One region of the Bradyrhizobium sp. 23 genome, then DNA from elsewhere that is predicted to be linked to it. Evidence: riboswitches for the same ligand, from Rfam matches in the RefSeq annotation. Region 1 holds a riboswitch; each other region holds the start of a gene.
What was found. Region 1 has a riboswitch for cobalamin ahead of metE (5-methyltetrahydropteroyltriglutamate--homocysteine S-methyltransferase). Riboswitches for the same ligand answer to the same signal wherever they lie in the genome.
Positions count from the first base shown of each region.

Region 2: linked by a shared signal. The riboswitch ahead of IVB32_RS36275 (energy-coupling factor ABC transporter permease) and the one ahead of metE (5-methyltetrahydropteroyltriglutamate--homocysteine S-methyltransferase) in region 1 are both predicted to bind cobalamin.
Region 3: linked by a shared signal. The riboswitch ahead of IVB32_RS36210 (DUF1636 domain-containing protein) and the one ahead of metE (5-methyltetrahydropteroyltriglutamate--homocysteine S-methyltransferase) in region 1 are both predicted to bind cobalamin.

Region 1 covers NZ_JADPJF010000109.1:94,429-106,965, forward strand. The annotation lists gene IVB32_RS28080 (ABC transporter ATP-binding protein) at 1-444, shown strand, start outside; gene IVB32_RS28085 (ABC transporter permease) at 428-1,201, shown strand; gene IVB32_RS28090 (ABC transporter substrate-binding protein) at 1,235-2,257, shown strand; gene IVB32_RS28095 (CoA transferase) at 2,311-3,576, shown strand; gene IVB32_RS28100 (citryl-CoA lyase) at 3,632-4,459, shown strand; partial or broken gene IVB32_RS28105 (SMP-30/gluconolactonase/LRE family protein) at 4,456-5,336, shown strand; gene IVB32_RS28110 (GNAT family N-acetyltransferase) at 5,915-6,430, opposite strand; gene IVB32_RS28115 (EAL domain-containing response regulator) at 7,031-8,245, shown strand; gene IVB32_RS28120 (4Fe-4S binding protein) at 8,865-9,068, shown strand; gene IVB32_RS28125 (hypothetical protein) at 9,629-9,799, opposite strand; cobalamin riboswitch at 10,171-10,370, shown strand; gene metE (5-methyltetrahydropteroyltriglutamate--homocysteine S-methyltransferase) at 10,470-12,537, shown strand, end outside.
Region 2 covers NZ_JADPJF010000148.1:606,422-613,149, forward strand. The annotation lists gene IVB32_RS36250 (bifunctional cobalt-precorrin-7 (C(5))-methyltransferase/cobalt-precorrin-6B (C(15))-methyltransferase) at 1-901, shown strand, start outside; gene IVB32_RS36255 (cobalamin biosynthesis protein) at 898-1,266, shown strand; gene cobM (precorrin-4 C(11)-methyltransferase) at 1,263-2,045, shown strand; gene IVB32_RS36265 (cobyrinate a,c-diamide synthase) at 2,045-3,355, shown strand; gene cobA (uroporphyrinogen-III C-methyltransferase) at 3,352-4,083, shown strand; cobalamin riboswitch at 4,129-4,349, shown strand; gene IVB32_RS36275 (energy-coupling factor ABC transporter permease) at 4,386-5,063, shown strand; gene cobF (precorrin-6A synthase (deacetylating)) at 5,109-5,858, shown strand; gene cobT (nicotinate-nucleotide--dimethylbenzimidazole phosphoribosyltransferase) at 5,874-6,728, shown strand, end outside.
Region 3 covers NZ_JADPJF010000148.1:590,037-602,573, forward strand. The annotation lists partial or broken gene IVB32_RS42705 (ABC transporter substrate-binding protein) at 1-808, opposite strand, end outside; gene bluB (5,6-dimethylbenzimidazole synthase) at 986-1,618, opposite strand; gene cobS (adenosylcobinamide-GDP ribazoletransferase) at 1,623-2,405, opposite strand; gene cobU (bifunctional adenosylcobinamide kinase/adenosylcobinamide-phosphate guanylyltransferase) at 2,402-2,905, opposite strand; gene cbiB (adenosylcobinamide-phosphate synthase CbiB) at 3,028-3,969, shown strand; gene cobD (threonine-phosphate decarboxylase CobD) at 3,981-4,943, shown strand; gene IVB32_RS36200 (cobyric acid synthase) at 4,932-6,380, opposite strand; gene cobO (cob(I)yrinic acid a,c-diamide adenosyltransferase) at 6,391-7,026, opposite strand; cobalamin riboswitch at 7,067-7,285, shown strand; gene IVB32_RS36210 (DUF1636 domain-containing protein) at 7,380-7,763, shown strand; gene cobW (cobalamin biosynthesis protein CobW) at 7,760-8,809, shown strand; gene cobN (cobaltochelatase subunit CobN) at 8,809-12,057, shown strand; gene cobG (precorrin-3B synthase) at 12,054-12,537, shown strand, end outside.

The sequences.
Region 1 (12,537 bases):
CGGCCCTGGCTCGCCAAGGTCGGATTGAAGGGATTCGAGGAGCGCTATCTGCATCAATTGTCCGGCGGCCAACGCAAGCGCGTTGCGATGGCACAAACCCTCATCATGGAGCCCAAAATCGTTCTCATGGATGAGCCGTTCTCCGCGCTGGACGTTCACACACGCCGACTCATGCACCGCATCCTGCTCGACCTCTGGCAGGCGGACCGGCGCTCGCTCATCTTCATCACCCATGATCTCGATGAGGCGATCACGCTGGCGGACCGCGTCGTTGTGATGTCTGCCGGTCCCGCCAGCCGCATGGTTGCCGACGTCAGGATCACGCTCCCTCGTCCGCGCGATGTTTCTGCGCTGCAGACCACCGACGAATTCGTCGCGCTCTATCGTGAAATTTGGTCGCTGCTCGGCGCCGAAGTGGAGAAAAGCTATGTCACGCAGGGGTAGGGTCGCTCTCACGCAGTTCGCCATCCTGCTTGGCATGATCCTGATCTGGGAATTGGGCGTCTGGGCCGGACTGATCGATCCCTTCTTCTTTCCGGCACCGTCGACACTTGTCGTAAGGATCGGGGAGTGGATGTCGACGGCGGACTTTTGGGGCGATATTGGCATAACATTGCTGGAGACGGTCCTGTCGTTCCTGGCTGGCATCGGGATCGGCACAGCGCTTGGGATCTGGCTGGGCTTAAGCCCATTTGCTGCCGAAGTCGTTCAGCCCTTTATCAAGATGTTCAACGCCATCCCGCGGATCTTGCTTGGACCCATTTTCGTCATCTGGTTCGGATTGGGCCTCACCTCCAAGGTTGCGCTCGGCGTCACGCTGGTTCTATTCGTCGCATTCTTCAATACATTCCAGGGCGTCCGCGAGGTCAATCCGGTCGTGCTGGCGAATGCCCGCCTGCTGCGTGCATCGAAGTCGTCCCTGCTACGGCACGTCTACCTGCCGTCCGCCACGACCTGGATTTTGTCGAGCCTGCGGGTGTCCGTCGGCATGGCTGTGATGGGAGCCGTGGTCGCGGAATATCTCGGCTCGTCCGCAGGATTGGGGCACTTAATTGCGCAGGCCGAAGGCGTCCTCGATGCGACCGGAGTGTTCGCAGGAATTATCGTTCTCTCCGCCTTCGTCGTTGCCCTCGATGCCATCGTCGACTGCGCGGAAAAGCGGCTCCTGGTCTGGCGGCCGGCGCCTGCGCACGAAAGCTGATCGTACGCTCTCCCATCAATTATGGAGGTTCGCATGCACGTTTCCATAAGATTGATGCCGGTGGTGGCGCTGGCCGCATTCTCGGTCATTTTGGCGCATGCCACCGCGCCCGAGAAAACAAAATTGAAGATCGCGGTGGGGTCAAAAATCCTCAACTATATGCCTGTCGAACTTGGAGTGAAGCTTGGCTCCTTTAAGGAAGAAGGCCTTGACGTTACCGTCGAGAACTTCCAGGCCGGTGGCTCAAAGGCTCTGCAGGCCCTGATCGGCGGCTCTGTCGACGGGACTATCGGCTTTTACGATCATACCATTCAGATGCAGGTGCTGGGTAAGCAAATTTCCTGCGTGTTCCTGTTGAATGACATTCCCGGCGTCCTGCTCGGTGTCCGCAGCGACCTCGCCGACAAGGTCAGAACCGGCGCCGACCTGAAGGGGCTCAGGCTCGGGATCACGGCGCCGGGGTCATCGACGGAGAGTATGGCGCGCTACTACATCAAGAAGTCAGGATTGGGTTCACGCGATGTCAACATCATTGCCGTCGGCAGCGGCGCACCGGGCATGGTGGCGCTTGAGGCCATGAACGTCGATGCCCTGGTCTATTTCGATCCCATCGCGACGCTTCTCGCGCGCAAAAAGAACGCGACAGCGCTGTTCGATGCGCGCACGATCGAAGGCTCAAAGCAGGCCTTCGGCGGGTCCTATCCGACCGCGTGTCTCTACCTTCAGCAGACTTTCATCGACAAAAATCCCGAAACGGTCCAGCGCCTGGTCAACGCCTTGCTCAAAACTCACCGTTGGATCAACGCAACGCCGACGGAGCAGCTCGTCGATACGATTCCTCCTGGTTACAAGACTGACAATCGCGAGGTGAATATCGAAATCATGAACGCATCGAAAGCGCTCTTCTCGCCAACCGGACAGATGGACATCGAGGCGGCCAAGGTCCCGCTGGCCGTCCTGAGCGACTTTGATCCAAAAATTGCTGCCGCAAAGATCGACTTGAACAAAACCTTCACCAATCGTTTTGCGGAACGCGCCGCACAACAACTGAAATAGCTGCCAGCCGGCAAGCTCTCACCATCGGATCACCTAAAGGAAGGCGTCTTCAGATGTCTCTGCCGCTCACCGGCATCCGCGTCCTGGACCTGTCGAACGTGTTGGCCGGTCCGTTCTGCGGTTATCATCTCGCGCGTCTTGGCGCGGAGGTCATCAAAGTCGAAAATCCGAACGGCGGCGACCTCGCGCGGCGCCTCGGCGCCGATCCGCAAAGGGCAGAGCGCTTGCAGGGCCTCTCTTTTGTCGCGGTGAACGCCGGCAAGCAATCCGTGGCGCTGGACTTGAAGTCGGAATCGGGCCGCGAGGTATTCTTGCGACTCGTCAAGGAAGCCGATGTGGTGCTCGAAAGCTTCCGGCCGAAGGTGATGGAACGGCTTAGCCTAGGCTTTAATGTGCTCAGCAGGCACAACCCGCGTCTCGTCTACTGCGCGATCTCCGGCTTTGGGCAGAGCGGGCCATGGTCCGCCCGTCCGGCCTATGACCAGATCGTTCAGGGTCTGTCTGGTGCCATGAGCGTCACTGGCGATACGGCCTCGGCTCCCCTGCGCACCGGCTTTCCAATCTCGGACACGATTGCGGGACTCACTGCTGCCTTTGCCATCGCCGCGGCTCTGGTCGAACAGCGGCATAGCGGCCGCGGTCGGTTCATTGACGTGTCCCTGCTCGAAGCCACCGTTGCAGCGATGGGATGGGTCGTCTCCAACCACCTGAACGCTGGTGTGGAACCGCAGCCCATCGGCAACGAGAACTTCACCGCGGCTCCCTCCGGCACGTTCCGCACCGCAACAGGCCCGCTGAACATTTCCGCCAACGAGCAGAAGCAGTACCAAGCCCTATGCGACCTGATTGGCCGACCGAACCTGAAGACGGATCCACGCTTTGCTGAGCGCGAGATGCGCAAGGTCCATCGCGCAGCGCTGAACACGGAGTTGAACCAGGCGTTGAGTTGCAAGCCCGCTGAAGAATGGGAGGCCCAAATGAATCTGGCTGGAGTCCCCGCAGGCTGCGTGCTGACGGTCTCCCAAATCTTGCAGCAGCCACAGCTCCTCGAGCGCGGATTCGTCGAGACTTTGGCCCCAGAACAAGATGGTGCGCAGCCGTTACGAATCATGCGGCCGGGCTTCCGGCTGGATGAGGAGTTTTCGGTGCCTTCGCCACCTGCGACGCTCGGCGCAGACACCGAGCGATGGCTGCAGCGGCTCGGCTATTCGTATGCGGAGGTCGAGCAGCTGGTCTCAACCCGGGCCGTCGGGACGCCAAAGCAACGGGCGGCTGATTTCCTGCCCGTCCGCGTAGCCGCGGACGGACCAATATCATGATATTCGACGGCTTGCGCCGATCGGCAATGGCAGGGTTGAAGGGGCGGAACCACAAATGAGCGAAGAAGAATTGCGGCAGCAAGCGGCCCGTTGGTGGCGAACCTCCATCTGCGACATCGCGCCCGGTCGCATCGCCTATCGGGGTTATCCAATCGAAGATTTGATCGGCCGGATTTCCTTTCCCGCCATGATCTGGCTGATGTTGAGCGGCGATCTGCCGACGCCAGCGCAGGAGCGGCTGCTGCAAGCTGCGCTGGTCGCGTCCGTTGACCACGGTCCGCACGCGCCCTCCATCGCAATTGCGCAGATGGCGGTGAGCTGTGGGCTGCCCCTGAATGGTGCGATGGCGTCCGCCATCAATACACTCGATGAGGTGCACGGCGGAGCAGGGGAGCAGGCGGTCGAACTCTACGAAGATGTGCTGCGGAGGCGCGATGGCCTAGAGATCGGCGAGGCCGCGGCCGCCGCAATTGACCATTTCACTGCAAGGTGCGGCAAATATCTGCCCGGCTTCGGCCACCGGTTTCATTCGGTCGACCCCCGCGCCGCACCGCTATTGGCGCTGGTGGATGACGCAAGTGCTGAGGGCAGTGTCAGCGGCGACTATGCCAAGGCCGCCCGCGCGATCGAGCGGGTGATGCAGCAGCGCAAGGGCAAACTCATCCCAATGAACATTGATGGCGCGACCGCGGTCATTTACGGCGAGCTCGGATTCGCGCCACCGCTGGCGCGCGGCGTCTTCTGCCTGTCGCGAGCGGTCGGAATCCTGGCCCACGCCTGGGAACAGACCAGGCGCAAGGATCGTAACAAGGGACCGATGCCCAAGCAGTTTGGCTACAAATATGAGGGACAGCCGCGCCGCACGCTGGGAGGCCCGTCATGATGTATCTCGACAAGCCGCCTCAGCTGGCTGAGACCCGCGTGTTCTCGTCGATGCCGCGGAATTTCGTCGCCGTGGTGTTTCCTCGAAATGGGCCGGATGCCAACCGCGGAGGCCATCGGTGGATTGTTTCATCGAGGGGCCGTCGTTCGACAAGTCCGGGGATCTCTACGTCGTCGATATCCCCTTCGGCCGCATTTTCCAGATTTCGCGCGACGGGATCTGGTCTCTGATAATCGAATATGACGGCTGGCCGATTGGTCTGAAGATCGCACCTGATGGCCGGGGGCTGGTGGCCGACTACATGAACGGCCTCATGGAGCTCGATCCGCAGCGGGATACTATCAGCCCGCTTCTGGGGCAACCGCAATTGCGAGTCCTTCAGAGGCTGCAACGACCTGCATACCGCGACTAACGGCGACATCTATTTCACCGATCAGGGGCGAACTGGAGTGCACGATCCGACCGGCTGGGTGTCCGACTGTGTCCTGCCGGCCTGCTCGATTGCCTGATTTCGAACTGGCCAAGCCCGAGCGGGCTGGTGCTCAGCGCCGACGAGGCCTTGTTGTTCGTTGCAATGACGCGCGACAACAGCAGCTGGCGCGTGCCGCTGATGCGTGACGGCGGGGCTGCGAAGGTGGGACGGTTCAGCTTGTCCTTCGGGACCAGCGGTCCTGACGGGCTGACGATGGATCAAAACGGGCGGCTCTTTGTCGCGCTCGCCTCCCTCGGCCACGTCTTCGTCATGGCGCCGAACGGCGAAACGATCGCCCGCATCAAGTCCTGCGCTGGGGCGACCTGCACGAACCTCGTATTGGAGGCGGCAAACGGCACATTGCTCATTACGGAATCCTCTACCGAATCAGTGTTGATGGCTGATTTCGTCACCTTCCTTGAACATTCGCCAGCAGGAGCGACAGCGTGGTACCGAATCCCTTTACGCGACGGTCCACCGAATCAAGTTGCAGGAAGAAGCCCCATAGATGATTGGCTTGCCAGTTGCCGAGGCATTGGACTTGGCGACGAATGGATCGCATTTGTGTGCGGTGATCCCAAACTGGCGGCATTGTGTGGGAAGCACGAAAGAACGACTCGGCTATCGTTTGTAAGGCTGGGTCGGGCTTCGCCCGCAACGGGCCGCCGCCGACCTGGCTCCGCGCCTTCTAGCCGGGCAGGTTTCCGCTCGCGGTCCACGAGCCTTGAGAAGACCATCGTATCGCTCCGCACCATGAAGAACGATTTGATGGTTGATACCCGCCAAAAAAGTCGAAGAGGTAACCCGCTCGCAGTGGGAGTAAGCACCGCATCAGCGCCGAGGTTCTCGATTGTCCTCGGCCGCGACGCACGCGTTGGAGCGTTCGTTTTGAGAAGCAACAAGCAGCAGGATTTTCTGCCTTGAAAGTCTTTAGTGACAGGACCAGGAGCGCTTTTAAGTGTGGAGCAGAGGTCGCAGTACTGTCATAGCCTCTTGCGCGCGCGCAATCCTCCAACCCGATATCCCCTCTCCTCGTAGAAACGGCGTACCCGTTCTAAGGCCGGATAGCCATCAGGGGGCAACGCAACCTCAATCATCTGCCAGCCTCGGCGCTTCGCCTCCGAACGTACCGCCTCGAGCAGATGCCCACCGCGGTCAGAGCTTCGGAAGTCCCGAGAAATCCATAGCTCCTGAAGCACGCCGTACGCTCCAGCTGCTCTCACGGCCAGTACGGCGGAGATGGCAGCGATCCCTACAATCTGCCCGGTGGCTTGTTCCTCGATGACAAAAATAAAGCCCTCTTCGGGATCCTGAATCAGGCGCAAAGCAGTCTGCTTTGCGCCTTCAAGGCTGAACTCTGGTCCGGGACCACCTAATTCAGAAAGTAGCTTTCCGACGGCTTCTACGATCGCGTTCTCATCTCCTGGCACGCCTTTGCGCAAAGCCGTGCCCCCGTGGGGCAAGCCTTGCGCTTCAGCGCCAACACGAACACCCGTCACGTTAGTCCCTCCAGTCCCTCTTGAGGATATCCATGTTCAGAAGGATACAGAGAACGCAACTGAGAGAAACTATCAAGCTCGATAGGGAATAGGACGTCCGCACTCGCTATAACCAACAGAGGTGAGGTAAGTGCAAGCTGTTGCCGTTCTCAGAATCGACCGCGGCTTGACCCGCTGCGAACTCAGTTGGATCTCCTTCGACTAGATAGGGAATCCACGAGACGGCACATTCGCGCGTGGGCAGGCCGGCCATGGCGATCAAACATTTCGTAGGAGAGATTGCTGATCATCACTCACGAGAGTCGATTCAGTACATCTTGCAGCATGATCATTGCCGTGGCATAGGGCGCATCAGCTCGGCGCGTCCGAAGGTGAGATTCCCCACACTCGTGTGCGTCACTCGTACAAAGTTGCGCGAGCCGGGACAGGTATCATACGCGTGCGCCCGACAAAATCGTCTGAACAACATCGCGAAAAGATTTTGCACGCTAATGCACTATCTTAAGCTTACCTCGAAGAATCGAAAGATAATGGCAAGCACTGCTTGTTTGGACCTTCGCTCCTCGTTTAAGGGACCTTCACGGAAGGGGAGTGGTTGCGATGGAGCATGGGCAGGCCGAACTGGTCGGAGGGAAACCTGTAATCTTCGGCCAGCGTAAGGTGCGGCCGCGAGCGTGCGTGGCCGTGGGCAAGCGGCATCTGCGCGCCTTTCTACGCGATGTGCTAGAGGATATGGGGTTTGTGATCAGCGAATGCGGGACTGCTGACGAGCTGCCGCGCGTACTCTGCACGGACTTCCCTGATCTGATCCTGCTCGGCATTGGCTCGGATCGCATCGAGCCTGGACGATTGCTCGAGATACTCGTACGCGAAGAATTTGCAGGCAGAGTGCTGGCGTTCGGCGCCCGCGAGTCGATCGTCATGACGGCAGTGCAGCAGGTCGGGGGCGAATATGGACTTGATATGCTGCCGCCGCTGAGGACGCCGTTTGCAGCCGAGACGCTGCGCGATCGGGTCGCCATGCTCTTGCCCAGAGAGCCGGCGCCCCGTCCCGCAGTCCATGTCGGAGAAGCCTTACACGCTGGCTGGCTTGAGCTCTGGTATGAGCCGAACTTTGACCCGTGTACCCTCAGCCGCCGCGGCGCCGAGGCGCTTGTGCGAATGCGGCATCCGACCTGGGGCGTTGTTCCACCAGCGTATTTCATCCCGGAGGCTCACGATCCGCATTTTAGGGACTTGTCGCAGTTCGTGATCGACCGCGCGATCAAGGATTGGAAGTATCTTCTGGAGCAGCAAACTTCGACCGATCTCTCCATCAATCTCCCGGCAGCATTCCTGATTGACCCGCAGGCGGTACGCGATCTCTGTCAGCGCATGCCGTCGCACCCCGCTTTCGGCGGCTTGACGATCGAAATCGAGAGCGAGGAAGCGATCCAGAACCTAGATCTCCTGATCGAGGTCGCGCGTGAGGTTCGCTTTCACAACATTGGCCTTGCAATCGACAATATCGGCGCCAATTGGCCGCAGCTGATGGGGCTCGAAAAATTCCCGTTCATGAAATTAAAAGTGGACCGGCAGTACGTCGCCGGTTGCGGAAATGGGCCCCTGAAGCGAACGGTGTGCCGCCATATCGTCGATCTAGCCAAAGAGTACAGTGTGCGCACCGTCGCCGCAGGCGTGGAGAGCCACGCCGACCTGATCGCTGTGACCGAACTCGGCTTCGACCTTGCGCAGGGCCATCTGTTCGGAAAGGCCATGCCGCTGAAGCAATTTGCACACTCATCTTTCAGCCCTGTTCCACTTCGTCCAAAATAGTTGTATGAGGAGTGACTGAGCACAGCCAGGCAAAGCGTACCAGCGCTGGCCCGCGCGGCATGCCTACTCGGCACCAGGCATGCGGCTGACTGCAATTTAATCGGTCACTTTGCAAACCCAGTATCGCTCCTCCCGGCCGAACTTCATTTCCCTCCGAAGCGATGCCGAAGGTTATTGTAGCACAAAGCCCTTTTGGCAAGGCTCCAGCGAGTCAATCCGCGGAGTTAACGTTGCAGGCGTGAGCGCGGCTTGGACAAAATCTCCGGTCAGGGCGTGTGACCGGAGGTTTGCCGACATCCGGCGTAGACGTGCGTCGGCTCGCGGCTTTTACTCGCGCTGCCGGTTTCGGGAATCGTCGAGCGTCGCTTGGCCCCGCGCTGCCATGCCAGACAAACCGACGGAAACTCGCTGCAGTCGAGTCGCGACTGGCTATCGGAGTAGGGGCCCGAGGGCTCGCACGGCTTGATATTGAAGCGGCCCATGCTGTCGCAGATGCAACATGGTCTCAGACCCCGCACAGCACCATTGGGCAAATTGCCCATCATTGAGCGCGCCTGTCCTTGGCACGGCATTTGAAAGGGATCGCCAATGGCATCGCTCGCCTAAGGAGTCGGAAGGCATGGCTTACAAGATCGTCGCTTCGCAATGTACCGTTTGTGGGGCATGTGAGTTCGAGTGTCCCAACGCGGCGATCAGCCTCAAGCGCGACATTTACGTTATCGATGCAAAAAAGTGTACGGAGTGCGAGGGCCATTCCGACACGCCGCAATGCGCTGTGGTCTGTCCGGTGCCTGACACCTGTGTCCCGTCTAAGACAACATAACCAGCCCGCGTCCAGAAGGCTTCACCGCTCGATTTCGCGAACGAAGGACTAGATGTCGAGCTTGTGGAGGCCGCCGTCCGCGTGCGGCGTATCGAGGTCGATCAACATCGTTATGAGCTTAAGGCGCTGATCGACTCCGAGAAACGCTCGAAGGGCTCGGTCAGAGGAGACCGTCAAATTTGTTTCGAATAATGACAAGGCCGCCTCGATGCTCCAGGTCGTCGCGTTGAGGCTTATCGTCGTTGGCTGACGAGCCGAGGCGAGGTGGACGGGCGTCGAATATCCCAAGATCAGCTTGCAGGATATCTAAAGCTAGGTCACTTCGAAGCCGAAGAGACGGTCTCCACGCGCGACGAGATCGGTCCGGAGATCCTGAAGACGTACGAGAAGCTCGGCATCCGCTTGCCCACGGTCACCATGCACGAGTGCATGGAGCTAGGGTCGTAACAGGATCCCCGCCGCCCGCGCTCTCGCTGCTTACTCCAGTTTCGCAAGTTAGCGCGCATCCTGACGTCCGGAACTGTTCCTGCGATGCCGCGCAGGCCAACGTCCAGGCTGCACTACTCGCCAGCGGCGACGGAAACAACGAATGCGCGGCCAAAGTCGCTCAGCACGTAAATGCTTGGCACACCGAAGGAGATCATCTTGACCAACGCCACGGAGCGATCGAGCTCACGGCTCGTCGCGGGGTCCGCCGAACACAGGCAGTCCGGGCAGTCCGGCCTGATCATCCGTTTGATCCTGGAGCAACCCGGCCTTGACAATTCCTAAGAAGCCTCATGGCGCTGTGATCAAGCGGATGCCGGCCGAGGATGATCGCAAACGTCCTCGCGGGCGAGTTCGAGAAGCTGCTGACGGAAAAGACCGGATTGTCGCGATCACGCAGATGTCGAAGCGCCCACCGCGTTCGTTCTGCTCGCGTTGGCTCATCCGAGTACGCCAAGCGGGTGTTGACGGACGCATTCACAAGCGGAGGCTCCACAGATCTAGGCGTTTTTACCAGGCCGGGAGTAAGACCGTTGTGCCCTAGCTGGTACAGCTCGCAATCGCTTGGGCAATATCGCGGCGACACTTAGTAGGTTGACGGATCGATCCTCGTGCGCCTAATGCCAGTCGTCGTGGTCTTCGGATTCGTTTGATCCGGAGCTAAGAGGGAAGCCGGTGCAATGCCGGCGCTGCCCCCGCAACTGTAAGCGGCGAGCCGCTGTCCAACGAAGTCACTGAAGCCATGCGGCTTCGGGAAGGCCGGACAGCAGCGACGACCCGCGAGCCAGGAGACCTGCCTCGACAATATATCGTCCACGGGCGGGGTGTCCCGGTGTGCGCCAAGCAGCTGTCGCTCACGCGATATTCGCTGCATGCGTCCGCCATGGCCTTTGCCCCAATCATGGGGTCTGAGCTATGTCTTTTCTTTCGCTTCCCGTTGCCACACTGGGGACGTCACGCATCGGCCCACGACGCGAACTCAAAGTCGCGCTCGAGAGCTACTGGGCGGGAAACTCCAGCGAAGCCGAGCTCCTCGAGGCGGGGAGTGGACTTCGTGCCGCTAATTGGGCACGGCAGAAATCCCGCGGTGCGACCGTCATTCCTTCGAATGACTTCTCGTTTTACGACCATGTGCTCGATACCAGCCTAATGGTCGGCGCCATTCCCGACGTCTATGGCTGGACCGAAGGTCCTGTGTCGCTCAAGACCTACTTCACCATGGCGCGTGGCGCTCAGGACAGTGGTCACGCTCAGCACGGGCCTGGCGTAGCCGCACAGGAAATGACGAAGTGGTTCGATACCAACTACCACTACATGGTGCCGGAATTTCACCGGGATCAGATCTTTAAGTATTCCTCTCGAAAGCCGATCGAGGAATATGAGGAGGCAAAAAGCCTCGGCTACCAAACGCGCCCCGTCCTAGTTGGCCCAGTCACTTTCCTGAAGCTCGGCAAAAGCGCAAATCCCGCATTCAATCCGCTGTCGCTGCTCGATCGGCTCCTCCCAGTCTATGTCGATGTTCTCCGCGAACTATCCTCGCGCGGTGCTGAATGGGTTCAGCTGGACGAGCCATGCCTGGTGATGGACGTCGACGAAGCATCGCGGGCGGCTGTCCGCCGGGCCTATGCTCATTTCGCAAAGGTTGTGCCGGCCCTTAAAATAATGCTGGCCACATATTTCGGGGCTATCGGCGACAATCTTGAAACAACCTTGGCCTTGCCCGTTGCCGGGCTTCATGTGGATCTGGTTCGGGCACCTGACCAGTTGGACGCAATTGTCGCCACAACCCGTAGAGATCTCGTGGTCTCACTAGGCGTCGTTGATGGTCGGAACGTGTGGCGCTCCAATCTTCCGGCGCTGCTCGACCAACTTGCTCCTATGGTCCAAAAATTGGGCAGGCACCGTGTTCAGATTGCTCCTTCCTGCTCGCTGCTTCATGTTCCGATCGACATTGAGCTAGAGACCGATCTCGATCCCAATCTGAAGACATGGCTGGCGTTCTCAGTTCAGAAGATCAAGGAACTTTCGATATTGGGCAAAGCGCTGGCCGGCCATGCTGCCGAGGTGGCCGATGAACTTGCGCTTTCGGAGGGGGCAGCCGTCACCCGCGAAACATCGCCCGAGATCCACAATGCGAATGTCGCCGGACGAATCGCCGCGATCGACGATAGCATGCTTCGCCGTCGCAGTGCGTTCACCCAGCGTGCCGACGTCCAGCGCGTCGCGTTCGCATTGCCGATGTTTCCAACGACAACCATCGGATCCTTCCCGCAAACGGCCGATGTCCGGAATGCGCGCGCGGCTCATGCGCGGGGAACGTTGAATGACACGCAGTACGAGCAGCTTCTGAAAGCGGAGACAGCCCGTACCGTGAAGTGGCAGGAAGATATCGGCCTGGACGTGCTCGTACACGGTGAGTTCGAGCGCAATGACATGGTTCAATACTTTGCCGAGCAGCTGTTGGGCTTCGCTTTCACCAAGCATGGCTGGGTTCAGTCTTATGGCTCGCGGTACGTTCGTCCGCCTATCCTGTTCGGAGATGTCTCCCGGCCGAAGCCCATGACCGTCGAATGGTGGCGCTATGCGCAGTCTCTGACCAAAAAACCCGTCAAGGCTATGCTGACCGGACCGGTGACGATCCTGAACTGGTCGTTTGTCCGTGACGACATCTCGCGGCGCGAGACATGCCGACAGATCGCTCTCGCGATCCGAGATGAGGTCATCGACCTTGAGGCGGCTGGAGCGACCATGATCCAGATCGACGAGGCTGCGTTGCGGGAGGGATTGCCGCTACGCAAATCGCAGTGGAAGAACTATCTCGATTGGGCGGTGGACAGCTTCCGCCTTTGCTCCTCCCCGGTCGCCGACGGAACTCAGATCCATACTCACATGTGTTATTCCGAGTTCAACGAAATCATCGATGCGATCGCAGCAATGGATGCCGACGTCATTTCAATCGAGACGTCGCGTTCTAAGATGGAAT
Region 2 (6,728 bases), on a different contig from region 1:
ATGGATCGCGTATGCGGCTCCCTCGACATTCTCGCTCGTTGCTGCGCGGCTTGGCTGGCGTCTGGAATCCGTTGCCTGTCTCGGTCTCCACGCCGCGCCATTCGAGCGTCTCGTGCCACACCTGGCGCGAGGGGCACGCATCATTTGTCTCGTGCGCGACGCAAAGGCGGCAGGCGATCTCGCGAAATGGCTGACGGCGCGCGGATGGGGTGCCTCGGCATTCTGGACACTCGCTGCGCTTGGCGGGCCGCGCGAAAGGATCAACGCGCATCGCGCCGACAGCTTCGCAGGCGATCTTGCCGGAAATCTGGTCGCGGTAGCCGTTGAGGCGGCGGGCGCGCAGGGCATCCCCCACAGCTCGGGACTATCGGACGAACTCTTCGTCCATGACGGCCAGATCACCAAGCGTCCGGTCCGTGCGCTCGCGCTTTCGGCGCTGGCGCCGCGTCCCGGTGAACGGCTATGGGACATCGGTGCGGGCTCGGGCTCGATCTCGGTCGAGTGGACGCTGTGCGGGGGCACCGCGATCGCCGTCGAGGCGCGCGAGGATCGCGCAGCGAACATTCGCAGCAATGCGACGGCGTTCGGGTTGGCACATCGGATCACAGTCATCGCGGGAAAAGCGCCTGAAACCCTTGCTACGCTGGACGGGCCTGACGCCGTGTTCATCGGCGGCGGTCTCGACATCGCGATGTTCGACGCCATCTGGCCGCGGCTCTCGCCCGGTACGCGGCTGGTCGCGCATTCAGTAACGTTGGAGACGGAAGCGTTGCTCGGTGAGCTGCACCAGCGCCAGGGCGGCGAATTGATGCGGGTCGAGATTGCGCATGCCGCTTCGCTCGGCCGCTACCGGTCCTGGGAGGCCGTGCGGCCCGTGGTGCAATGGAGCGCGGTCCGATGAAGGTCGCCGGGCTCGGATTCAAGCGGGACGTCACGCTGGCCTCGCTGCGTGAGGCGCTTCTGGCGGCCGGTGGTCCCGAAGGCCTCGCAGCAGTGGCGACGGTCAGCGATAAGGCCGACGAGGAGGTGTTGAAGCAGCTCGCGCGCGAATGCGGCTTGCCGATCAAGGCGGTTGCCGCCGAAATGCTTGTTGGCATCGACACGCCGACGCAGTCAAAGCTCGTCGTGGAAAAGTTCGGGACGGGATCGGTTGCCGAGGCGGCGGCGCTCGCAGCGGCCGGACCTCGCGCGCGATTGATTGCGACGCGGGTGGTCTCGCAGGATCGCACCGCGACCGCGGCGATCGCGGAAGGAGACGGCGCATGACGGTGCATTTCATCGGGGCAGGGCCAGGCGCTCCTGACTTGCTGACGTTGCGCGGCCGCGATCTCATCGCCGCCTGTCCGGTCTGCCTCTATGCTGGCTCACTTGTGCCCGAGGGCGTCTTGGCGCATTGCCCGCCCGGGGCGCGGATCGTCAACACCGCGCCGCTGTCGCTCGATGAGATCGTCGCGGAGATCGCCGCCGCCCATGCCGATGGCAAGGACGTTGCGCGGCTGCATTCCGGTGATCTCTCGATCTGGTCGGCGATGGGCGAACAGCTCCGCCGCCTGCGCACGCTCGACATTCCCTACACGGTCACGCCCGGCGTTCCCTCTTTCTCGGCCGCCGCGGCTGCGCTGGAGGCCGAGCTGACGCTGCCCGGCCTTGCCCAGACCGTGGTGCTGACGCGCACGCCGGGCCGCGCCAGCGCGATGCCCGAAGGCGAGAAGCTTGCCGCCTTCGCCGCCACCGGCGCGGTGCTCGCGATCCATCTGTCGATTCATCTGCTCGACAAGGTCGTCGCTGAGCTGACGCCGCATTATGACGCGGATTGCCCGGTCGCGATCGTCTGGCGTGCGAGCTGGCCCGAGCAGCGCATCATCCGCGCCACGCTCGCAACACTCGACGCTGCGGTCGGGGGCGAGATGGAGCGCACCGCGTTGATCCTGGTCGGCAAGACGCTGGGCTCGGCGGATTTTTCCGAGAGCCGTCTCTATGCTGCCGACTATGACCGCCGCTATCGGCCGGTCGGCGCCGAGCCGCGCTTTCCGGAGGTGTCGTGATGGCGGCAGGGCTCGTTATCTCCGCGCCGGCCTCCGGCGTCGGCAAGACCACACTGACGCTGGCGCTTGCTCGCGCCTGGCGCAACAGCGGATTGCGGGTGCAGTGCTTCAAGAGCGGCCCCGATTACATCGATCCCGCGTTTCATGCCGCCGCGACGGGACGCGCCTCGGTCAATGTCGACAGTTGGGCGATGGATCGCGGGACAATCTCGCATCTCGTCAGTCGCGGCATTGACGCCGATGTCGTGCTGGCCGAAGGCTCGATGGGTCTGTTCGACGGCGTCGCCGCGCGTGGCGTCTGCGGCACCGGGGCGACCGCCGACATCGCGGAGATGCTGGACTGGCCGGTGCTGCTGGTGATCGATCCCTCAGGACAGGCACAAACGGCGGCCGCGATCGCGGCGGGCCTTCGCGACTACCGCCCCGGTGTGCGCCTTGCAGGCGTCGTGCTCAATCGCGTTGCCAGCCCGCGCCACGAAGCCCTCGTGCGGCGCGCGCTGCTGGATGCCGGCATCGCCGTATTCGGCGCGCTGCCGCGCCATGCCGAGATCAGCCTGCCGAAGCGGCATCTCGGACTGGTGCAGGCCGAGGAGCAGGCGGAAATCGGCAAGCTGATCGACGAGGCCGCGCGCTTCGTTGCCGAGCATGTCGATCTCGACGCGGTGCTGCGTTCGGCGGCCACCTGGTCGCCGCAACCTGCCGCAAGCGGCGTCAACGTGACGCCGCCCGGCCAGCGCATTGCGCTTGCCCGTGATGCCGCGTTCTCCTTCGTCTATCCGCACATGCTGGAAGCGTGGCGCGCGGCGGGTGCGGAGATCTCGACATTCTCGCCGCTCGCCGATGAAGCCCCTGATCCGGTCGCCGATGTGTGCTGGCTGCCTGGCGGCTATCCCGAGCTGCAGGCCGGCAGGATCGCTGCCAATGCGCGCTTCCGCAGCGGATTGCGCGCCTTCGCCGAGACGCGCCCGGTGCACGGCGAATGCGGGGGCTATATGGTGCTGGGCACCGCTTTGACCGACGCCGATGGCATCAGCCACGAGATGACGGGCCTGCTCGGCCTGGAGACGAGCTTTGCCAAGCGCCGCATGCATCTGGGCTATCGTCTGGCCGAGCTCGCCGCGCCGATGCCGGGTCATCAGGCGGGTGCACGCCTGCGTGGCCATGAATTCCACTATTCGACCATAGTCGCGCAGCCCGACACGGCGCTGGCGGTCGTGCACGACGCGACAGGTGCGGTCATTGCCGAGACCGGCTCGCGGCGGGGACAAGCCACCGGCACGTTCTTCCATCTGATCGCGGAGGACCGGTGAGCGGTTTTGTCTCCTTTGTCTCCGCCGGGCCCGGCGATCCCGAGCTGCTCACGCTCAAGGGTGCAGCGCGGCTGCGCGAGGCCGACGTTGTGCTCTATGACGATCTTGCTTCAGGCGCGATCCTCGATCTGGCCCGGCCCGGCGCCAATCTCGTCGCGGTGGGAAAGCGGGCAGGGCGGGCCTCGACCAAGCAGCACCATGTCAACCGCCTGCTGGTCGACTATGCCGTGACAGGCGCGCGCGTGGTCCGGTTGAAGTCGGGCGATGCCGGCATCTTTGGCCGGCTCGAGGAGGAGCTCGAGACGCTGCGTGAAGCGGGCATCGGCTACGAGATCATTCCCGGCGTCACCTCGGCCTGTGTCGCCGCCGCGCAAGCCGGCATTCCGCTGACCCGGCGTCACACCTCGCGCCGCGTGCAGTTCGTGACCGGGGCGGACGTCACCGGCGAGCTGCCGCCAGATCTCAATTGGGCGGCGCTGGCCGATCCGGAGGCGACGACCGTGGTCTATATGGGCCGGCGGACGTTTCCGGCGTTGGTCGTCAAATTGATCGAGCACGGGCTCGCCCCAACCACGCCGGCGTTGTTTGCCGAATCGCTCGGCCGTCCCGATGAGCGGCTGGTCCGCACCACCATTTCGGAACTTGCAGAGCAGCTTGCGCGGGGCGGAGCGGCCTCCACGGCGGCCGTCATCCTGTTCGGCGCGCTGGCGGGGAATTATCCGTCATGACCGCCTCGTCCGCCCGTCGCCCCTTGACGCCCGGCCGGCGAAAGAGGCACACAGGAGACGCATGGTGCTCGATGCGGCGCAAAGCGCCGGAGCATAATCGGGAATGGGGATGGGCGGACCCAGTTGCGGCGCCCAAAACCCCAGCCGCCCCCGCGACTGTAAGCGGTGAGGGACTTCGATCAGCCACTGGGCCGCGAGGCCCGGGAAGGCCGGAGACTCCCAGTGAACCGCGAGCCAGGAGACCGGCCGTGCATGTTTTGAGGCCAAGGCCGTCGGGTGTGACGGCAAGAAGGATCTGAGCCATGCATATCGAACCCGGACTAGTCTCGGACGCCAAGCTCGTGCTGAGTTATGCAACCGGCATTGCCGTCGGCGGCGTTGCCTTGAAGCTCGCGGTTGAGACCGTGCGCGAGCAGGGCATCACGTCGTTCGCGGCGCGGACGCTCGCCACCACGGGACTTGTGTTTATCTTCTTCGAGATCCTGCCGCACTTCCCGGTCGGCGTCTCCGAAGTGCACTTCATCCTCGGCTCGACCTTGTTCCTGCTGTTTGGCGCGGCGCCTGCGGCCTTCGGCCTCGCGTTTGGCCTGCTGTTCCAGGGCATCTTCTTCGAGCCGCCCGACTTGCCGCAATATGGCATGAACGTCACCACGCTATTGGTGCCGCTGTTCGGAATCCAGGCGATCGCCACGCGGATCATTTCGAGCAACACGGCCTATGTCGATCTGAAGTACCGCCAGGCGCTGGCGCTTTCGACGACCTATCAGGCGGGCGTCATCGCCTGGGTGGCGTTCTGGGCGATTTATGGCTCCGGCTTCGGCGCGACCAACCTCGCCAACATCGCGACCTTCGCGGCGTCCTATGCGCTGGTCATCGTGATTGAGCCGCTCGCCGATCTCGGCGTGCTCGCGCTGGCAAAGTCGCTGCGCGGCGTCACCGCGCCCGGCCTCGTCACGCCGCGTTTGCACAGCGCGGCCTAGAGACAAGCGAACGGGCGGCCATGATGGCCGCCCTTCGCAGCCACCATGCTCACGCTCTCTCTGATAGGCATCGGTTGCGGCGATCCCGAGCAGCTCACGCGTGCCGCGATTACTGCCATCAACGCGGCCGATCTCGTCCTGATCCCCCGCAAGGGGACGGCCAAGTCCGACCTCGCCGATCTCAGGCGGACGATCTGCGCCGATCTGCTCACCAGCGACACGACCCGCATTGCCGAGTTCGATCTGCCCGTGCGGGACGCCGCTGAAGCGGACTATCGCAAGGGCGTGGACGATTGGCATGATGCCGTGGCCGCCGTCTGGTCGCAGACGATCGGGGATCATCTCGAAGGAGAGGGCAAGGTCGCGCTGCTGATCTGGGGCGATCCCTCGCTTTATGATTCCTCGCTGCGCATTGCGCGGCGGCTCAATCCCTCGCCAAAGATCGAGGTCGTGCCCGGCATCACCTCGATCCAGGCGCTGTGTGCGGCGCATGCGTTGCCGCTCAACGACATCGGCGAGCCCTTTCTAGTTTCGACCGGACGCCGCTTGCGCGATGGCGGTTGGCCGGCAGGTGTCGATACCGTGGTGGTGATGCTCGACGGCGGCACGGCGTTCCAGTCGCTTGATCCGGCGGGCCTGCACATCTGGTGGGGGGCCTATCTCGGCATGCCCGATCAGATCGTGATGTCCGGCGCGCTGGCCGAGATCGGCCCGCGCATCGTCGCCGTGCGGCAAGAGGCGCGCGAACGGCACGGCTGGATCATGGACAGTTACATCCTCAAGCGCAGGCTGTGAGGCAAGCGAGGCAGCATGCTCCCCGAATGGGTCACCCAACAATGCCCCGATATCTCCGCAGTCCATCGCGGGGCGGCGGTGGCGCGGCAGGCGCAACTGACGAAACCGACCGGCGCGCTCGGCCGGCTCGAGCAGCTCGCGATCGAGCTTGCGGGCCTGCAAGCAACCGAGCAGCCGCGCGCGGCGCGGGTGCCGATCATCATCTTCGCCGGCGATCACGGCATCGTCGCGCAGGGCGTCTCGGCCTATCCGCAGGAAGTGACGATCGCGATGCTGGCGAACTTCGCCTCCGGCGGTGCCGCAATCTCGGTGCTGGCGCGTGAGCTGGGCTCCAGCCTGGAGGTCGTCGACGCCGGCACGCTGGCGCAGGAGGAGATGGCTGGAATCGTGACCGACAAGCCGCGCAGCGGTACGCGCGATTTCAGCGTCGAAGCTGCGCTCACCCCCACGGAGCTGGCATTTGCGTTCGAAGCCGGCCGACGTGCGGTGACGCGCGCACAGGCCGGGCAGCCCGATCTTCTGATCTTCGGCGAGATGGGCATCGGCAACACCACGACATCGGCGGCGATCGCGGCCGGCTTGCTCGGCGTGAGCGCCGCGGAGATCGCGGGCAGCGGTACCGGCATCGACGCGGCCGGCCGTGCGCACAAGGCGCGGGTGATCGACGCTGCAATCGCACGCCATGACATTGCGGGCGCTGCGCCCGAAAAGATCCTGTGCGCCGTCGGCGGTCTCGAGATCGCCGCCATCTGCGGTGCCGTTATCGCGGCTGCACAGCACCGCATCCCCGTGTTGATCGACGGCTTCATCGTGTCGGTCGCGGCGCTGGCGGCGGTGCGGCTCAACCCTTCGTGCCAGCTGTTCCTGCTG
Region 3 (12,537 bases), on a different contig from region 1:
AACGGGTAAATCGCAGGGACGCGATATTTGGCCGCCGCCGCCACCGCCGCCTGCCGGTGGACCACCAGGAAGCTGTCGACCAGCGCAATCATTGCCGCCTTGGGGGAGCGGAAAAGGGCCTGACGGCTTCGTCGATCTCCGTTGGCGCGCTGACGGGGGCGGGGATCACGGACACGCCGGCCAGTGCTGCCTCTTGCTCGATGGAATCGAGGAAGGAACGGCCGCCGCGAGGAGTGGTCGCCGGGTTGTACAGGATACCGACGCGCGCAAGATCCGGCACGGCCTCCCGGATGAGCTGAAGCCATTTGCCGCCCATCTCGGCGCTGCTGTTGGTGAAGCCGGTCACGTTGCCGCCGGGATGGGCGAGGCTTTCGACGAAGCCATTGCCGACGGGATCGTTGGCCGTCGCGAATACGATCGGAATGGTTTTGGTGGCTTCCAGGACTGCTGCGGTTTCTATCGTCGAGCCGGTCAGGATCACATCCGGCTTGAGCGCCAGCAATTCCTGAACCGCGGTCTTCAGTCTATCCGGCGCGCCGAAGGTCGAACGGAGCTCAAGGCGGAAATTGACGCCTTCGACCCAGCCTCGCTGCCTCAAGCCCACGATGAGGCCACCCAGGCGGGAGGTCGGGCTGTCGATCATGCTCCTTCTGGTCAGTTCGTCGTCGAGCGGCAATGCCGTCAGCGATCCCACGACCCGTACGCGATCAGATGTTGCGCCGAGCGCCAGCCACCCCGCGGCGGTCGTGCTGGCAAGGCGAATGAACCCGCGGCGATCGACCGCGAGAGCGGAAGGCCGTTCGGTCATGACATTCTTTGCATGGTGGCTAGCCCCAGGCGCATGCTTAGCGCGAACGGCCGGCATCCACAATTGACGAAAAAATGCGTTTGTGACTGCTCATTCGCAGCGTTTGGCAGTCCGATACCGTATTCCTACGTCGGCAGTCGCTCGCAACACAGAAGATGGATCTCCGGCGTGGCCTGATTAACGCTGCAGCGTGAATTCCTCTGCCCCCCGCCGCTGCTCCCACTTCGCCTGTTCCAGCTCGGGCCGGTCGCATTCGACTTCCGGATAGCCGATACAGAGATAGGCGATGAATTTCCAGGTGTCGGGCACGTCGAGAATGGCGTGGATGCGATCCGGATGGAGGATCGATACCCAGCCAAGCCCGATGCCCTCGGCGCGCGCGGCCAGCCACATCGCGGTGATCGCCGCAACCACGGAATATTCCGTCGTCTCCGGCATCGTCGCGCGGCCGAGGCCGTGACCGGTGTCGCTGGCCTTGTCCGCGAACACGGCGAGGTGGCCGGGGGCCTGTTCGAGACCCGACAGTTTCAGCGTTGCATAGCGTGCTGCGCGCTCACCGGCATAGGAATTCAGCGCGTCCGCGTTGCACGCTTTGAAGTCGTCGATCACGGCGCGACGCCGTGCGGCGTCATCGACGATGACGAAGCGCCAGGGCTGGCTGAGGCCGACCGAGGGCGAGAGACAGGCCGTCTCGATCAGGCGATCGATGGCGCCGTCCGGCAACGGATCGGCGCGAAAGCGGCGCACGTCGCGGCGCCACACGAACAGCTCGCGCAAGTGCTGGCGAAAGGTGTCGTCGAACTCGACCATCACGTCAGCCTCCGATCTGGACAGCTGCGGCAACCAGCAGGATCAGGATCTCGCCGGTCTGCTCGAACGCGCCAAGGATGTCGCCGGTCTGCCCGCCGATCTGGCGGATGGCAAGTCGCGCCAGCATCAGGCCGGAGAGGGCGAGCAGGATCAGGCTCACCAGCGCCTTGCCCGGCCCAAGCGCGAGCACGAGCGCGAGGATTCCAACAGCGAATGCGATCGCAACGCTTCGACTCGGCGGTGATCCGGCGCTCGCCGACAGGCCGTCAGGTCGCGCAGGCGCGACCTGCGACATGAAGGCCGGCAAGCCCGCGCGGGCCGCAGTGTGCGCAGCGCACAGTGCGAGCGCGACGGCCCACGGATTGGCGATCGTCGCGAGCGCGCTCCAGCGCAGGCCGAACGACAGGATCAGCGCGCAGACGCCATAGGTGCCGATCCGGCTGTCGCGCATGATCTCGAGCTTGCGCTCGCGGGTGCGGCCGCCGCCGAGCCCGTCGGCGGTATCGGCAAGGCCGTCCTCGTGCAGCGCGCCGGTGACGAGGGCGGTCGCGGCCAGCGCGAGCAGGGCGGCAAGGTTCGGCGACAGACCCAACAGGCTCGCGACCTTGTAGACCAAGGCGCCGGCAAGGCCGACCAGCAGTCCCGCGACTGGAAGAGCCCAGGTCGCGCGTGCGACGGCGCCGTCAGCTGCGGGCTTCGACAATGCGACGGGGAGGATTGTCACTAACGATGCCGCCATCCTGAGATCGGCGATGACGTCTCGCAAAAATTGGTCGCGCGGCATCATTTCAGTTTCATCGGCAGGCCGGCGACGACGAACTCGGCCTCGTCCGCAACGGCGGCGATGGCCTGGTTCATGAAGCCGGCGGCGTCGCGGAAGCTCCGCGCCAGCGCATTGTCGGGGACGATGCCGAGGCCGACTTCGTTGGTGACGAAGACGACGGGGCTCTTCTGGCCGCGCAGGAAGAGGGCGAGCTTCATGACTTCGTGATCCCAGTTGCGCTGCGCAAGCATCATGTTGGAGAGCCACAGGGTCAGGCAGTCCACCAGTCTAGGCCCGCCGCCATCGGTCTCGATCAGCGCCTGCAGAAGATCGAGCGGTACCTCCCGCTCGATCCAATCGGTTGAGCGGCGTCTGCGATGCTTTTCGATGCGTGCTTCCATTTCCGCATCGAGCGCCTCGGCCGTCGCGATATAGACGGGGCGGCCCGGAAAGCTGCGTGCGCGTTTTTCCGCATGGGCGCTCTTGCCCGATCGCGCTCCGCCCGTGATCAAGATGACGGCCATAAAAATCTCCTGTCGGCCAGCACTAATCACCAAACGAGGCCAAAAACAAAGCCGAAATCCGCCAATCGGGGGCTTGCGCTCCGGCCGTCGTTTGCGCAACAGGGGCGGGACAGGAGGCGGGTGTGGGTTTTGCGGGTGCGATGGCGGTGGCGATGGTGGTGGATGCCCTGTTGGGCTGGCCGTCGTGGTTGTTCGCGCGGATCGGCCATCCCGTCACCTGGCTGGGCGGGCTGATCTCTGCCATCGACACCTCGTGGAATCGACCGTCCGATCCGCCGGCATTTCGCCGCGCCGCGGGTCTTGCCGGAGCACTCGTCGTGATCGCGCTCGCTGTCGCGCTCGGCTGGGTGCTGCAGTCTCTGCTTCCCTTGGGATTGATCCAGCTCGTGCTGGTCGGGGTTCTGGCCTGGCCGCTGATCGCCTTGCGCTCGTTGCACGACCACGTTGTTGCCGTCGCAAATCCCACGCGGGCCGGTGATATCGCCGCCGCACGCGAGGCGGTCTCGCGCATCGTCGGCCGCGATCCCGCCGCGCTTGACGAGGCCGGGATCGCGCGCGCTGCGATCGAGAGCCTCGCCGAGAATGCGTCCGACGGCATCGTCGCACCGGTGTTCTGGGGCGCGCTGTTCGGTCTGCCCGGCATTTTGGGCTACAAGGCGATCAACACGCTGGACTCCATGATCGGCCATCGCTCTGAACGCCACGAAGCCTTCGGCTGGGCCGCGGCGCGCATCGACGATGTCGCCAATTTCATTCCGGCGCGGCTGACCGGACTTCTGTTCGTGCTGCTGGCGCCACGGCGATCAGAGGCGCTGTCGTGCATGACGCGGGATGCACGCCGTCACCGTTCGCCCAATGCCGGCTGGCCGGAAGCGGCCATGGCGGGCGCGCTTAGTGTGCGGCTCAGCGGTCCGCGGATCTATCACGGCAGCATCACGAACGAGCCATGGCTGAATGAAGCTGCGCGCGATCCGCTTGCCGCCGACATCGATCGAGGCTTGACGGTTTACCGCCGCACCATGCTGCTGCTCGCCGGCATCCTTGCGATCTTGGCCTTCGCGTGAAAGAACAGCGCATGCGCGAGCACGGTGGAAATCTCGATCAGGCCCAACAGCGCTTCGGCGGTCGCGCGGAGGACTGGATCGATCTGTCGACCGGTATCAACCGCCTGCCTTATCCCGTGGGCGAGGTGAGTTCGCGCGCGTGGAGCGCGTTGCCGTCGCGCGCCGAGATCGAGGCGCTGCATCAAGCGGCGCGGCACGCTTACCGCACGAGCGCGGCGGTTGTCGCGCTCGGCGGCGCACAGGCGGCGATTCAACTGCTGCCGCAACTTGCGCCACCCGGCCGCGCGCGCATCCTCGCCCCGACCTACAACGAATATGCCGGGGTCCTCTCGGCCGCGGGCTGGGAGGTCCAGGAGGTCGGGGACTTCGACGCATTGGCGGGCGCGGACCTCGCCATAGTCGTCAATCCCAACAATCCCGACGGCCGATGCCACCCACCAAGGGATTTGCTGACGCTGCTGCCGCGCGTCGGTCGTCTCGTCGTCGACGAGAGTTTCGCCGATGTAGCCCCGCAGCTATCGCTTGCATCCGGGGACCGGCCGGGGCTGCTGATCCTGCGCTCCTTCGGAAAGTTCTATGGCCTTGCCGGCCTGCGGCTAGGCTTCGCGCTCGGCAATTCGTCCGACATCGCCAGGGTCGCGGCGATATCGGGACCTTGGCCGGTCTCGGGAGCGGCGATCGCGATCGGCTGTCGCGCTCTGCGTGACGATGCCTGGGCCGAGGCCACGTCCGCGCGGCTCGCGCGAGACTGCGTTCGCCTCGACGGCATGGTGCAGTCGCAAGGCTGGACGCTCGTCGGCGGGACGCAGCTGTTTCGTCTCTACGAGACGCCTGACGCGCCTGCCGCGCAGGAGAAGCTGGCGCGTCGCCATATCTGGTCTCGCGTGTTCGCGCGAGAGCCGACATGGCTGCGCCTCGGGCTTCCGGGCAGCGAATCCGAATGGACCCGCCTGGCCGAGACTCTAGCGCGCTAGGGCGAGCAGGCCGTCGACATCGAGATGGGCTTCGATGTGATCGGCGAGCGCATCGAGCGCGCTCTCGACCCTTGCGTGATAGGGCTCGTCGCCGGCGGGAATGTCGAGCTTCGCCAAAAAGGCCTTGCGGAAATCATCCGACGTGAACAGGCCGTGCAGATAGCTGCCCTGCACGCGTCCGTTGCGCGAGATCGCGCCTTCCGGTTCGCCATTCAGCCTTGCGAATGGCCGCGCGCGATCCGGCCCATCAGTGCGGCCGATGTGGATTTCATAAGCCTCGATCGGCTGATTGGTGGCGGCATGCAGCGCTGCGACGCGTGTCAACGTCTTCTCCGAGCTCATCACCGTTTCCACATCCAGAAGTCCGAGACCCGGTGTGTCGCCGGCGGGGCCCTCGATCCCCTCGGGATCAGCGACGCTGCGTCCGAGCATCTGATAGCCGCCGCAGAGGCCGAGCACATGGCCGCCTCTGCGGTACTGCGCCAGGAGATCGATGTCCCAGCCCTGCGCGCGCAGAAAGGCGAGGTCGCCGCGGGTGGATTTCGAGCCGGGAATGATGACGAGGCGCACGTCGCCGGGAATGGCCTCGCCCGGCCGCACCATCACGAGATCGACGCCGGGCTCGAGCTTGAGCGGATCGAGATCGTCGAAATTGGCGATTCGCGACAGCGCGAGACAGGCGATCTTGCATTGACCCGGTTTGCGCGCATCGCTCAGGCCCAGCGCATCCTCGGCCGGCAGCTCGCCGGCGCGCGCGAACCAGGGCAGCACGCCGAGGCCGCGCCATGCGGTCTTTTCTTCGATCAGTCTGTAGCCGTCATCGAACAATGTGGGATCGCCGCGGAACTTGTTGATGACAAATCCCTGGATCATCGCGGCATCGTCCGGGTCGATCACCGTCTTGATGCCGACGAGTTGCGCGATGACCCCGCCGCGGTCGATGTCGCCAACCAGCACGACCGGCACATCGGCCTTGCGCGCAAAACCCATATTGGCGATGTCGGCCTTGCGCAGGTTCACTTCGGCCGGGCTGCCGGCACCCTCCACCAGAACGAGATCGGCGCGCGCCTTCAGCCGCTCGAAGCTCTCCAGCACGGCGCCCATCAATGACGGTTTCATCGCCGCATATTCACGCGCACGCGCGGTCGCGATGCGTTTTCCTTGCACGATCACCTGCGCGCCGACATCGGTCTCGGGCTTGAGCAGCACCGGGTTCATGTCGGTGTGCGGCTCGACGCCGGCGGCGAGCGCCTGGAGTGCCTGGGCGCGGCCGATCTCGCCGCCGTCAACGGTGACGGCTGCATTGTTCGACATGTTCTGCGGCTTGAACGGGACCACGCGCAGGCCGCGTCGCACAAAGGCGCGTGCGAGGCCGGCAACGATGAGCGACTTGCCCACGTCCGAGCCGGCTCCCTGGATCATCAATGCGCGCGCCATCGCGAGTTTCTTAGAACTCGACGCCGGCTTGCGCCTTGATGCCCGAGCGGAAGGGATGCTTGACCAGCGTCATCTCGGTGACGAGATCGGCGATCTCGATCAGCTCGTCCTTGGCGTTGCGGCCGGTGAGCACGACATGCGTCATCGGCGGCTTCTGCGTCGTGAGGAATTCGACGACCTCCGCGATGTCAAGATAGTCGTAGCGCAGCGCGATGTTGATCTCGTCGAGCACGACCATGCGGAGATTCTGGTCGAGGATCAGCTCCTTGGCCTTCTCCCAGCCGGCGCGCGCGGCGGCGATGTCGCGGGCGCGGTCCTGCGTCTCCCAGGTAAAACCCTCGCCCATGGCGTGGAATTGGCATAGGTCGCCGAAATGGCCGGTCAGCATGCGGCGCTCACCGGTGTCCCAGGCGCCCTTGATGAACTGCACGACCGCGCAGGGGAAGCCATGGGCGACGCAGCGGACGATCATGCCGAAGGCCGAAGAGGACTTGCCCTTGCCGGCCCCGGTGTGGACGATGATCAGGCCCTTTTCGCCGCTCTTGGTCGCCATGATCTTGTCGCGGGCGACCTTCTTCTTCGCCATTTTCGAGGCGTGGCGGGCGTCGGTTTCGTCGGCCGTCTGGGTATCCGGTTCGGGCGTCATCGGACGGGGTCCTTCGGCTTGACAAGAGGCGGTCGGGGGCAAATGGTGGCCCGGCGTTGGTTCCTGTCCTACGACAGGCGAAGAGGGAATGCGATAGGGTCCGAATCGGCAAGATTTGGTTCCAAAATGCAGCCGCCCCCGCGACCGTGACCGGAGAGATGCCCGAAGCCACTGATCCCCTGGGGATCGGGAAGGCGGGGATCGAAGGGGAAACCCTGCTCCGCAAGCCGGGAGACCTGCCAACGCGGACGATTTTGGACCGGCGGACGGGGTGTTCCGCGACGGGGAAACGGGCCTTCGCAAGAACGGTTCGTGGGCCTCATCGCTTCCCGCTGTTTATTCTGGAAGAAGCGATGACCGTCACACTTCATGTCTGCATTACCTGCCGCGCCGGCGAGACACTTGGCGAAGGCGAGACGACGCCCGGCAAGCGCCTGCATGGCGCGATCCTCGAGGCCGGCGTGCCCGACGGCGTCAGCGTGGTTCCCGTCGAATGCCTGTCTGCATGCAACCAGGGTTGCTCCGTCGCGCTCAGCGCGCCCGGCCGCTGGTCCTATGTCTATGGCCGTCTGTCGGATGCGAATGCGAGCGATGTGGTCGCGGGCGCCGCGGCCTATGCGGCCGCGCCCGACGGCCTCGTGCCCTGGCGCAGCCGCCCGGAGATATTCCGCAAGCAATCGCTTGCCCGCATTCCCCCCATTTCCCCCTTGGCCGTCGTGCCGGAGGCCGCCGAATGAATTCGCTCGCAAAAGTCCCGGTCACGGTCGTCACGGGCTTTCTCGGCTCCGGCAAGACCACGCTGATCCAGCATCTGCTTGCCAATGCCAATGGCAAGAAGCTCGCGGTGCTCGTCAACGAGTTCGGCAGCGAGGGCGTCGATGGCGAGATTCTGAAATCCTGCGCCGATGCGAATTGCCCGGAAGAGAACATCATCGAGCTCGCCAATGGCTGCATCTGCTGCACCGTCGCCGACGATTTTATTCCGACCATGGAGAAGCTGCTGTCGCGGGCCGTCAAGCCCGATCACATCCTGATCGAGACCTCGGGCCTGGCGCTGCCCAAGCCGTTGCTCAAGGCGTTCGATTGGCCGGAGATCCGTTCGCGCATCACGGTCGACGGCGTGATCGCGCTGGCCGACGCCGAAGCTGTCGCCGCCGGCCGTTTTGCGCCCGACCCTGACGCCGTCGAAGCGCAGCGCGCGGCGGACGGCAATCTCGACCATGAGACGCCGCTGTCCGAAGTGTTCGAAGACCAGATCGCCTGCGCCGACATCGTGCTGCTGACCAAGGCCGATCTTGCGGGCGCGGCAGGCCTCGAAGCAGCCAAGGCGGCGATCACCGCCGAGATGTCGCGCCGCGTGCCGATGCTGGCGATCACCGACGGCGCGATCGACGCGCGCCTCATCCTCGGCCTCGGTGCTGCCGCCGAGAACGATCTCGCCGCGCGTCCCTCGCATCACGACGGCGAAGAGGATCACGAGCACGACGATTTTGCGTCCGTCGTGATCGATCTTCCTGAGGTCACCGATATCGAAGCGCTGGTTGCATCCGTTCAGCGTCTGGCGCGCGAGCAGAATGTGCTGCGCGTCAAGGGTTACATCGCGGTGCAAGGCAAGCCGATGCGCCTCTTGCTGCAAGCGGTGGGCGAGCGCGTGCGCCACCAGTTCGACAAGCCCTGGGGCGCGGGCGCGAGGCAGTCAAAGCTGGTCGTGATCGGCGAGCACGGCGATATCGACGAGGCCGCGATCAAGGCGGGACTCGGTCTTTCAGGATCCGGTATCTGATGCACGTCGTCTTCCGCGAGAGCCGCGGTCTCGAGGAGACCGCGATACCAAGGGACATTGGCCAGGACCCGGCCGATCTCGTGGTGCTCTCGTATTCGGATTCCGATCTTGCCGCGTTCGCGGCCGGCTGGCGCCGTGGCCGCGACAGCCTGCCGTCGCTGCGGCTCGTCAATCTCGCAGAACTTCGTCATCCGCTCTCGGTCGACACCTATGTCGAACGCACGCTTGCGCACGCGCGCGGCATTCTCGTGCGTTTGATCGGCGGGGAATCCTATTGGCCGTATGGGCTCGCGGCCCTGCAGCAGCTGGCGAAGGAGCGCGGCATCGTGCTGGCCGTGCTGCCGGCCGACGGCCGCGACGATACGCGGCTGGACGCGTATTCGACCCTGCCGGTCTCGACGTTGCGGCGGCTCAAGGTGCTCTGCGACACCGGCGGCCCCGTCGCGGCGCAAGCCGCGATCGCGCAGCTTGCGCTGGCCTCCGGACTCTATGCGGGGCCAGTTATCGGCGAGATGACAGTGCCCGAGATGGGCTTTTACGACCCCGCGCGCGGCGTCGTCGCCGCGCCGACGTCGGGTGAGGGCAGGCCGCGCGCGCTCGTGACCTTCTATCGCTCCTATCTCACCGCTGCCGACACCGGCCCGGTCGATGCCCTGATCGCCGCATTGCGCGAGAAGGGATTCGACGTGTTTGGTGTGTTCGTCACCTCGCTGAAAGCCGCGGGGGTCGCGGATTGGTTGCGGGTGCATCTTGCGCAAAATCCTCCGGCCGCGATCGTCAATGCGACGGCGTTCTCGGCGATGGGCGACGACGGCACGACGCCGTTCGATGCCGCATCCTGCCCCGTGTTCCAGGTCGCGCTCTCCACGGCCCGCCGCGAGGACTGGGCGAGCTCGCTCCGCGGCCTGTCGCCCGGCGACCTCGCGATGCATGTGGTGCTGCCCGAGGTCGACGGCCGCCTGTTCGCGGGCGTGGTGAGCTTCAAGTCTGCCGCGATGCGCGATCCCGATTTGCAATTTTCGCATCTGGCACACAAGCCCGACGAGGAGCGCGTGAAGGCCGTGGCCGCGCGCGTTGCGGCCTGGCGGCGTCTTGCGGAGACGCCGGCCGCTGACAAGCGGATGGCACTCGTGCTCTCCAACTATCCGGGCCGTCCGCATCAGATCGCGCACGCGGTGGGTCTCGATGCGCTGGCGTCGGTCGAGGCCCTGGTGTCCGATCTCGCGGAGGCCGGCTTCGATCTCGATCCGGTCCATGCGCTCGGTGAGACGCTGCTCAAGCAGACCTTGAGCTGGAGCGTCGCCGATTACCGTGCTGCACTGTCGCGCCTTCCGCAAGTGTTGCAGGATGATCTCGCGCAAGCCTGGGGCGCGCTGGAGACCGATCCGGGTTGTCGCGACGGCGCGTTCCATTTCGCTGCGATTCAATGCGGCCGGTCGATCATCGCGGTTCAGCCGGAGCGTGGCGATGCGACCGCGCGCGATGCCGACTATCACGATCTCGCCCGCACGCCGCGCCATGCCTATGTCGCGTTCTATCTCTGGCTCCGCGAGCAGGGCTGTGATGCCGTCGTGCACATGGGCGCGCACGGCACGCTGGAATGGCTGCCCGGAAAATCCGTGGCGCTGTCGCAGGCGTGCTGGCCGGAAGCCCTGGTCGGCGATTTGCCCGTCATCTATCCCTTCATCGTCAACGATCCCGGCGAGGCCGCGCAGGCCAAGCGGCGCCTGGGTGCCGTCACGATCGGCCATCTGCCGCCGCAACTCGCCGCATCAGCGGTGCCGGACGGGCTGCGCAGGCTCGAACAGCTCCTCGACGAGTACTCGACGGCCGATGGCCTCGATCCCGCCCGCCGCCAGCGTCTGATCGCCGCGATCCGCGATGAGGCACGCGCGGCCGGCCTCGAAGACGATCTTGGCCTCGATGCAGCGGCCGCGCCGGCCGAAGCGATCCCGCGGATCGACCGTTTCGTTTGCGATCTCAAGGAAAGCCAGTTCGGCGACGGCCTGCACGTGTTCGGCCGCGGCGCCTGCGGCGACGCGGAACGCGACGCTTTGCGGGCCGCGCTTGCGGGCCGGCGCGTCGCGCCGGGGCCGTCAGGCTCACCCTATCGCGGCCGTCAGGACGTGCTGCCGACGGGTCGCAATCTCTTTGCCGTCGATCCACGCGCGGTGCCGACGCCGTCGGCGCACGTGCAAGGCATCAAGCTCGCCGAAGAACTGCTACGTCGTCATTTGCAGGATCATGGCGACTGGCCAAAGGGCCTTGTCGTCGATCTCTGGGGCTCGGCGACGATGCGCACCGCGGGCGAAGAGTTTGCCATGGCGCTGCATCTGGCTGGCCTCGCACCGCGCTGGGATCATGCTTCCGGCCGTGTGACCGGCTACGACATCATCGCGCCTGCGGAGCTTGGCCGGCCCCGCATCGACGTCACGCTGCGCGTCTCGGGCCTGTTCCGCGACGTCTTCTCAGGCCTTGCGCAATTGTTCGAGGCGGCAGCCGCGGCGCTGTCGGTCCGCGAGGACGAGGGCGACGAAAATCCATATCGCCATCGCACATCGCGCGTGTTCGCGCCGCGTCCCGGACAATACGGCGTGGGTCTCTCGGCAATCCCGGACGCCTTCACGCCCGAGACGCGCGAAGCCGCCGGCGAAGCGTGGCTCTCGGCATCGTCATGGGCGTTCTCGGCCGATGGCGAAATCAAGCTCGATCGTGCCGGTATCGAGAAGCGGATCGTATCGGCCGATGCTTTTGTTCACATGCAGGATTTGCCGGAAACCGATCTTCTGCTCGCGGCCGACTATGCCGCGCATGAGGCCGGCATTGCGGCTGCCGCGGCCCATCTCGGCGCGGCGGGACCATCGCTCTATCATCTCGATGCGACGCGCCCCGAGCAGCCGCATGCGCGTACGCTGACCGAGGAAATCTCCCGTGTCGTCCGCGCGCGCGCGGCCAACCCGGCCTGGATCGCGGGCATGATGCGCCACGGTTTTCGCGGGGCGGCCGAGATCACCGCGACGCTCGAGCACATGGCCGCCTTCGCGCATCTGGCCGGCGCCGTGCCGCCGCATCTGTTCGACCTCTACTACGATGCGACGCTCGGCCATGACGACGTCCACGCCTTCATGGCCCGCGAAAATCCGGCGGCACTCGCCGCGATGGAAACGTGTTTCACGCGCCTGCATGAAGCCTCGCTCTGGCGAACGCGCCGCAACTCGATTGCGGCTGCGCTGCGGGAGGCCTCATGAGTGCTTCCGTGGTCAAGGGCTGGTGTCCCGGCGCGCTGCGCCCGATGCAATCGGGCGACGGGCTGGTGGCCCGCGTGCGTCCGTTCGGCGGACGGCTCGACGCGGCGCAGATCTCCGGACTGGCTCATCTCGCCGAACGCCATGGCAATGGCCTGATCGACGTGACCAGCCGGGCCAATCTCCAGATCAGGGGCGTCAACGAGACCAGCCACAGGCTGCTGCTCGATGGCCTTTCCCAACTGGCGCTGCTCGACCCGGATGCGGAGACCGAATCCCGTCGCAACATTCTTGTGACGCCGTTCTGGCGTAGCGGGGACGAGACCCAATCGCTCGCCGCCGAGCTCGAGGAGGCGCTCGCCGACAGCCAGCTCGAACTTCCAACCAAGTTCGGCTTCGCCATCGACGACGGCACCTCACGCGTGCTTGCGGGCGATTCCGCCGACGTGCGGATCGAGCGCGATGGTTCCGGCGGACTGCTGG